Regions from separate parts of the Microbacterium sp. NPDC056057 genome, predicted to be linked through region 2. Evidence: predicted binding sites of a transcription regulator. Region 2 holds the regulator's gene; each other region holds the start of a gene.
The links. The regulator HrcA, encoded in region 2, represses chaperone genes, less so after heat shock. The targets are predictions, from matches to a motif close to TTNGCACTCGNNNNNNNCGAGTGCNAA.

Region 1: a site for HrcA is predicted at 922-948, ahead of groL (chaperonin GroEL). Genes of this name have one in related genera too.
Region 3: a site for HrcA is predicted at 853-879, ahead of groES (co-chaperone GroES). Genes of this name have one in related genera too.

What each region holds. Positions count from the first base shown of each region.
Region 1 covers NZ_JBHJWS010000004.1:138,036-140,300, forward strand. Annotated here, with positions in the region: gene ACFC1K_RS17025 (LytR C-terminal domain-containing protein) at 1-465, shown strand, start outside; gene ACFC1K_RS17030 (cold-shock protein) at 596-796, shown strand; gene groL (chaperonin GroEL) at 985-2,265, shown strand, end outside.
Region 2 covers NZ_JBHJWS010000003.1:396,109-398,373, reverse strand. Annotated here, with positions in the region: gene dnaJ (molecular chaperone DnaJ) at 1-858, opposite strand, end outside; gene hrcA (heat-inducible transcriptional repressor HrcA) at 910-1,950, opposite strand; gene hemW (radical SAM family heme chaperone HemW) at 2,080-2,265, opposite strand, start outside.
Region 3 covers NZ_JBHJWS010000002.1:562,996-565,260, reverse strand. Annotated here, with positions in the region: gene ACFC1K_RS10385 (Hsp70 family protein) at 1-552, opposite strand, end outside; gene groES (co-chaperone GroES) at 959-1,255, shown strand; gene rarD (EamA family transporter RarD) at 1,579-2,265, shown strand, end outside.

The sequences.
Region 1 (2,265 bases), on a different contig from region 2:
CTGCTGTGGGCCGCACTGGCCACCGTCGTGCTCATCGTCGTGGGCATCTTCGGCACGCTGCTGGCGTCCGGACGCATCGAGCTGGTCCCGACGCCCACCCCGACCGTCGAGCCGGTCCCCGAGGTCACGCCCGTCGTGGACGTGAACTATGACGTCATGATCCTGAACGCGACGCCCGAGCAGGGCCTCGCGACGCAGATGAAGGACGTCGTCGTGGGTGCGGGCTGGGCGGACGACAAGGTGACCGCGGGCGAGGCGGGCTCGCAGGACTTCCCGACGACCACCGTGTTCTACGTCGACCCGGCTGACGAAGCGGCGGCCGCGGGCCTCGCCGGCGTCATCGGGGGCGCCGAGATCGAGCAGAGCGAGGCGTACCCCGCGACCACGGAGGGCGTGCCGCAGCTCACCGTCGTGATCGGTCTCGACCGCACCGCTGCGGGGCAGACCCCGGCCCCTACGCCCTGACCCGTCGAGCGCGTGTTTCGCGCCGGTAAACACTTGTGTGCCTGCATGTCAACAAGTGACGAAACGCGCGGATGCCGCGATTTCGCCTGCATACGATGAAGCCCTGCACCGCCGGCAACAGGAGATACGCATGACCCAGGGCACCGTCAAATGGTTCAACGCCGAGAAGGGATTCGGCTTCATCACCGTCGCCGACGGCCAGGACGTCTTCGTCCACTACTCGAACATCGACATGTCGGGCTTCCGCGTGCTGGAGGAGGGGCAGACCGTGGAGTTCACGGTCGGCTCCGGCCAGAAGGGGCCTCAGGCCGAGTCCGTGCGCGTCGTCTGACGCCCGGCTCGGCGCCCGACGCTGAACCGACACCGGAGACGGGATGCCGAAAGGCGTCCCGTCTCCTTTCGTTTCAGCATCCGTCCCCGCGGCTTGCACTCGATAGGGTCGAGTGCCAGAATGATTTAGCACTCGTCTTCATTGAGTGCTAATACCCAAAGCCAACGTTCCGGAGGGACGACACACACATGGCAAAGATCATCGCTTTCGACGAGGAGGCCCGTCGCGGCCTCGAGCGCGGCCTCAACATCCTGGCCGACGCCGTCAAGGTGACGCTCGGCCCGCGCGGTCGCAACGTCGTACTCGAGAAGAAGTGGGGCGCCCCCACGATCACGAACGACGGTGTCTCCATCGCCAAGGAGATCGAGCTGGACGACCCGTACGAGAAGATCGGCGCGGAGCTCGTCAAGGAGGTCGCCAAGAAGACCGACGACGTCGCCGGTGACGGCACCACGACCGCCACGGTTCTCGCCCAGGCGCTCGTCCGCGAGGGCCTGCGCAACGTCGCGGCCGGCGCCGACCCCATCTCGCTCAAGAAGGGCATCGAGAAGGCTGTGGCGGCCATCACCGCCGAGCTGCTCGAGTCGGCCAAGGAGGTCGAGTCCAAGGACCAGATCGCCGCGACCGCGTCCATCTCGGCCGCTGACCCGGAGATCGGCCAGCTCATCGCCGAGGCGATCGACAAGGTCGGCAAGGAAGGCGTCGTCACCGTCGAGGAGTCGCAGACCTTCGGCACCGAGCTCGAGCTCACCGAGGGCATGCGCTTCGACAAGGGTTACATCAACCCCTACTTCGTCACGGACCCGGAGCGCCAGGAGGCGGTCTTCGAGGACCCGTACATCCTCATCGCGAACCAGAAGATCTCGAACATCAAGGACCTTCTGCCCGTCGTCGACAAGGTGATCCAGGACGGCAAGGAGCTCGTCATCATCGCCGAGGACGTCGAGGGTGAGGCTCTCGCGACCCTCGTGCTCAACAAGATCCGCGGCATCTTCAAGTCGGTCGCCGTCAAGGCCCCCGGCTTCGGCGACCGTCGCAAGGCGCAGCTGCAGGACATCGCGATCCTCACCGGCGGCCAGGTCATCACCGAGGAGGTCGGTCTCAAGCTCGAGAACGCCACCCTCGACCTGCTCGGCCGTGCGCGCAAGGTCATCGTCACCAAGGACGAGACCACGATCGTCGAGGGTGCCGGCGAGGCGGGCCAGATCGAGGGTCGCGTGACCCAGATCCGCCGCGAGATCGACAACACCGACAGCGACTACGACCGCGAGAAGCTGCAGGAGCGCCTCGCCAAGCTCGCCGGCGGCGTCGCCGTCATCAAGGCGGGCGCGGCCACCGAGGTCGAGCTCAAGGAGCGCAAGCACCGCATCGAGGACGCCGTCCGCAACGCGAAGGCTGCCGTCGAGGAGGGCATCGTCGCCGGTGGTGGCGTCGCGCTCATCCAGTCGGGCCGCAAGGCTCTCGACTCG
Region 2 (2,265 bases):
CGGGCCGTCGAGCGACTGGATGGTCGTCGTCGTGCCGAGGATCGCGTCGGGCATCGACACCTCGAGCGTCGCCAGCAGGTCGTCGCCGTCACGGCTGAACACCTCGTGCGGCTGCACCGTGACCTCGATGTACAGGTCGCCGTTGGGGCCGCCGGCCGGGCCGACCTCGCCCGAACCCGGCAGCTGCAGGCGGAGTCCGGTCTCGACGCCGGCCGGGATGTCGAGCGACACCGTGCGGCGGGCGCGCACGCGGCCCTGCCCCTGGCAGGTCGCGCACGGGTACGGGATGGTCGTGCCGTAGCCCTGGCAGACGTTGCACGGCTGCGTCGTGACGACGTTGCCGAGGAGGCTGCGCACCTGGCGCTGCACGTTGCCGGTGCCGTGGCAGATGTCGCACGTCACCGGGCTCGTCCCGGGCTGGCAGCACGAGCCCTGACAGGTCTCGCACACGACGGCCGTGTCGACCTCGATGTCGCGATGCGTGCCGAACACGACATCGCCGAGCTCGAGGGTGACGCGGACCAGCGCGTCCTGGCCGCGCTCACGACGCGATCGGGGCCGGCCGCCGCGCGATCCGCCCGCCGCGCCGAAGAAGGTCTCGAAGATGTCGTTGAACCCGCCGAAGCCACCGGCCCCGCCGCCGAACGGCGAGTCGCCGCCGCCCATGTCGTAGCGGGCGCGCTGCTCGGGGTCGCTGAGGACGTCGTACGCGTGCGTCACGAGCTTGAAGCGCTCGGATGCCTCCTCGCCCGGGTTCACATCCGGGTGCAGCTGTCGGGCCAGCCGCCGGTACGCCTTCTTGATCTCGTCGGTGGAGGCGTCGCGTGAGACGCCGAGGACCTCGTAGTGGTCAGCCACTTTCGCCTTCCTGCCGCGGCCGCGCCGCGGGATCGTGTGTGCGCGCGTGCGTCAGCGGGAGCTGTCGTCCTGCTCGAGCATGCGCGTGAGATAGCGCGCGACGGCGCGGACCGTCGCGAGGTTCGTGGGGTAATCCATGCGCGTCGGGCCCAGCACGCCGACGCGGGCGAGAGAGCCCGTCGCGTCGTAGTCGCTGGCGACGACGGATGCCTCGGCCAGGCCGAACGCCTCGTTCTCACGGCCGATGCTCGCGGCGAGGCCGTGTTCGTCGGCGACCATCTCGCCCATCAGCCGCAGCAGGGTCACCTGCTCCTCGATCGCCTCGAGAAGCGGATAGATGCTGCCGCGGAAGTCGGATTCTCGGCGTGCGAGGTTGGCGCTGCCGGCCATCACCAGCTTGTCCTGGCGGAACTCCTCGAGCTCCTCGGCGACGGCGCGGACGATCTCGTCCGTCGCGCGCTCGTGCGCCGGAGCCTGCGCATCCGGTCCCTCGAGGCGCTCGGCGATGCGCTGCAGTCCTTCGCGGACGGGCCGGCCGACCAGAAGGGTCCCGAGCCCCGCGCGGATGTGCGCGAGGTCGACGTCGTCGAAGTCCTCGCCGACGAACGTCAGGCGCTGCGACACGCGTCCCGTGTCGGTGACCACGATCACCAGCATCCGTCCGCCGCCGAGCTGGACCAGCTCGACGTGGGTGACCGTCGCGCGCGCGAACGACGGGTACTGCACGATCGCGACCTGGCCGGTCAGCTGCGTGAGCGCGCGCACGGTGCGCACGAGGACGTCGTCCAGATCGCCGGAGCCGTCGAGGAACGAGGCGATGGCCGCCCGCTGGGCCGGCGAGAGCGGCCGGAGCTCTGCGAGATGATCGACGAAGACGCGGTAGCCCTTGTCGGTGGGCACGCGGCCCGACGAGGTGTGGGGCGCGACGATGAGCTCTTCGTCTTCGAGCAGCGCCATGTCGTTGCGGATCGTCGCGGCGGACACGCCGAAGGCGTGCCGTTCGACGATCGCCTTGCTGCCGACCGGCTCGCGCGTGTCGACGTAGTCCTGGACGATCGCCCGCAGCACCTGCAGACCTCGTTCGCTGACCATCCCGCCTCCTCACGCCGCAGCTGGCACTCGCACGACTGGAGTGCCAATTCTATCCGATGCCCCTGCCAGGATCGTCGAGCGACGCCGGGATGGATCGCGATCGTCGTCCGACCCGCGATCGCGCCGGGGCTAGTCGGTGAGCGCCCGCACCACCGCGTCGGCGAGCAGGCGGCCGCGCCGCGTGAGCACGACCCTCCCGCGCAGCGCGGAAGGACCCTCGATGAGCCCGTCCGCGATCAGCGCGGCGACCGCGTGACGGCCTTCGCCGAGGAGCTCCTCGACGGGGAGGCCCTCGCGGATGCGGGTGCGCAGCAG
Region 3 (2,265 bases), on a different contig from region 2:
GGCGTCGTCGAAGTCGGCGCCGCCGAGGTCGTCGATGCCTGCGGCATCGCCGCGCACCGCGAACGACGACCCGGCACCCTGCTGGAGCACGACGGCGTCGAACGTCCCGCCGCCCAGGTCGTAGACCGCCAGCGCCTGGCCGACAGCGAGCGGGTGCGTCGCGCCGTAGTGACGGGCCGCGGCCTCCGGCTCCGGGATGAGCTCGACATCGCGGATGCCGAGACCGCCGAGCGATTGCGTGACCAGGGCGAGCCGGTGCGGTCCCCACGCCGTCGGATGCGTCAGCGCGATCGCCGCCGGGGGAGCGCCCTCGCGCTCGGTCACGGTCTGCACGACCGCGGCGAAGGCGCGCGCGAAGAGGTCCTCGGATCTGAGCGAGCGTCCCCCCACCGCGATCGGGACCTCGTCGCCCACGCCGCGTTTGAACTCGCGGATCAGGCGCTCGGGCTGACTCAGGCCGCGGCGCTCGCCGGCGTCGGCGAACAGGAGGTCCCCGTCGTCCGTGACGAAGGCGACGGAGGCGACGTTGTCGCCTCTTCGACCCAACGGCACAGGTGTGACCGTCGCTTGGCCGCTGGATCCGGTTCGGGCCGTCGCGGCGGCCGTTCTACTCGTGCCGACATCGACCGCGAGTGCGTACTCATGCGAAACCATCGCTGAAACTCCCCCAAAGAGTTCAGGACGAGTCTCCCCCCGCGACTGGTCTACCACCGCAGACAGTCGAGCGCGAGGGGATGCCCGCAAAACGAAGACACATTCACGGAGACGCCCGGCGCGGTTCTGATACATCCGCGTGCGAATCGGTGTCCGGTTCGGCGCAACGGCGGGGCGCAGCATCCGTGTGACGACTCATTGGCACTCACGTTGCATGAGTGCCAGCCGGTTGCCTAGACTGACGTAAGCACTCTCAACGTCAGAGTGCTAACGAGTCTTAGTCTCAAGAAAGAAGAGGTAGACCGTGTCGGTTTCCATCAAGCCGCTCGAGGACCGCATCGTCATCAAGCAGGTCGAGGCTGAGCAGACCACGTCCAGCGGTCTGGTCATCCCCGACACCGCCAAGGAGAAGCCCCAGGAGGGCGAGGTCGTGGCGGTGGGCCCGGGTCGTATCGACGACAACGGCAACCGCATCCCGCTCGACGTCGCCGTCGGCGACCGCGTGATCTACAGCAAGTACGGCGGGACCGAGGTCAAGTTCGGCGGCGACGAGTTCCTCGTCCTGTCGGCTCGCGACGTCCTCGCGGTCGTCGTTCGCTGAGTTCTCGCGCACCACGCGCACCCCGAAAGGGTCGGATGCTTCGGCATCCGGCCCTTTCGTCGTCCGCCGTGGCAGGAATGACACCACCGACGACGGAAAACGGTCCCCACGCCCCCTCCACGCAGCGCTGGCGCGCTGCGCGGAGCCTCCGGGCGCGTGGGCCCAGCTGCGGCCCCTGGCCTGCGGGCCGTGCCGCGGCGGGGCGGGCGTAGGCTGACTCGGTGAGTCACGAGCAGTCTTCCCTTCCCGGTCGCGACGTGGTGGACGGGCTCGACGACTCGACGGCGCTCGACCTGGGCGTCACCACCGGGATCCGCAGGGCTGTGTCCGATGCGGCCGAGGCCCGGGAGCGCCGGCTCGGCGGGGTCTTCACGTTCTCCGCGTACCTGCTGTGGGGCTTCCTGCCGCTGTACTTCCTGCTCCTCGCGCCCACCGGGCCGTGGGAGATCGTGGCGTGGCGCATCCTGCTGTCGCTGGTCTTCTGCGCGCTCCTGCTCACGGTGACCCGCACGTGGCCGCGACTCGCGGCGATCTTCCGGCAGCCGAGGGTGCTCGGCCTCACCGTGGTCGCGGGCCTCTTGATCTACGTGAACTGGCAGGTGTTCATCTACGGAGCCTTGAACGGTCACGTGATCGAGACCAGCCTGGGCTACTTCATCAACCCGATCGCGACGGTGCTGCTCGCCGTGCTCGTGCTGCGCGAGCGGCTGCGGCCGACGCAGTGGGTCGCCATCGGCATCGCCGCGGCGGCGGTCGCGGTGATCGTGATCGGCTACCGCGCCTTCCCGTGGATCGCGCTCACGCTCGCGGCGTCCTTCGGCGTCTACGGTCTCGTGAAGAAGAAGGTCGGCCCGTCGGTCGACGCGGTGAGCGGGCTGACCCTCGAGACGCTGTGGCTCACGCCGATCGCGGTCGTCGTGCTCGTGATCGTCGGCGCGACCGAGGGGCTCACGATGGGCGCGGACGGCTGGCAGCACACGGTGCTCCTCAGCCTGACCGGTGTCATCACC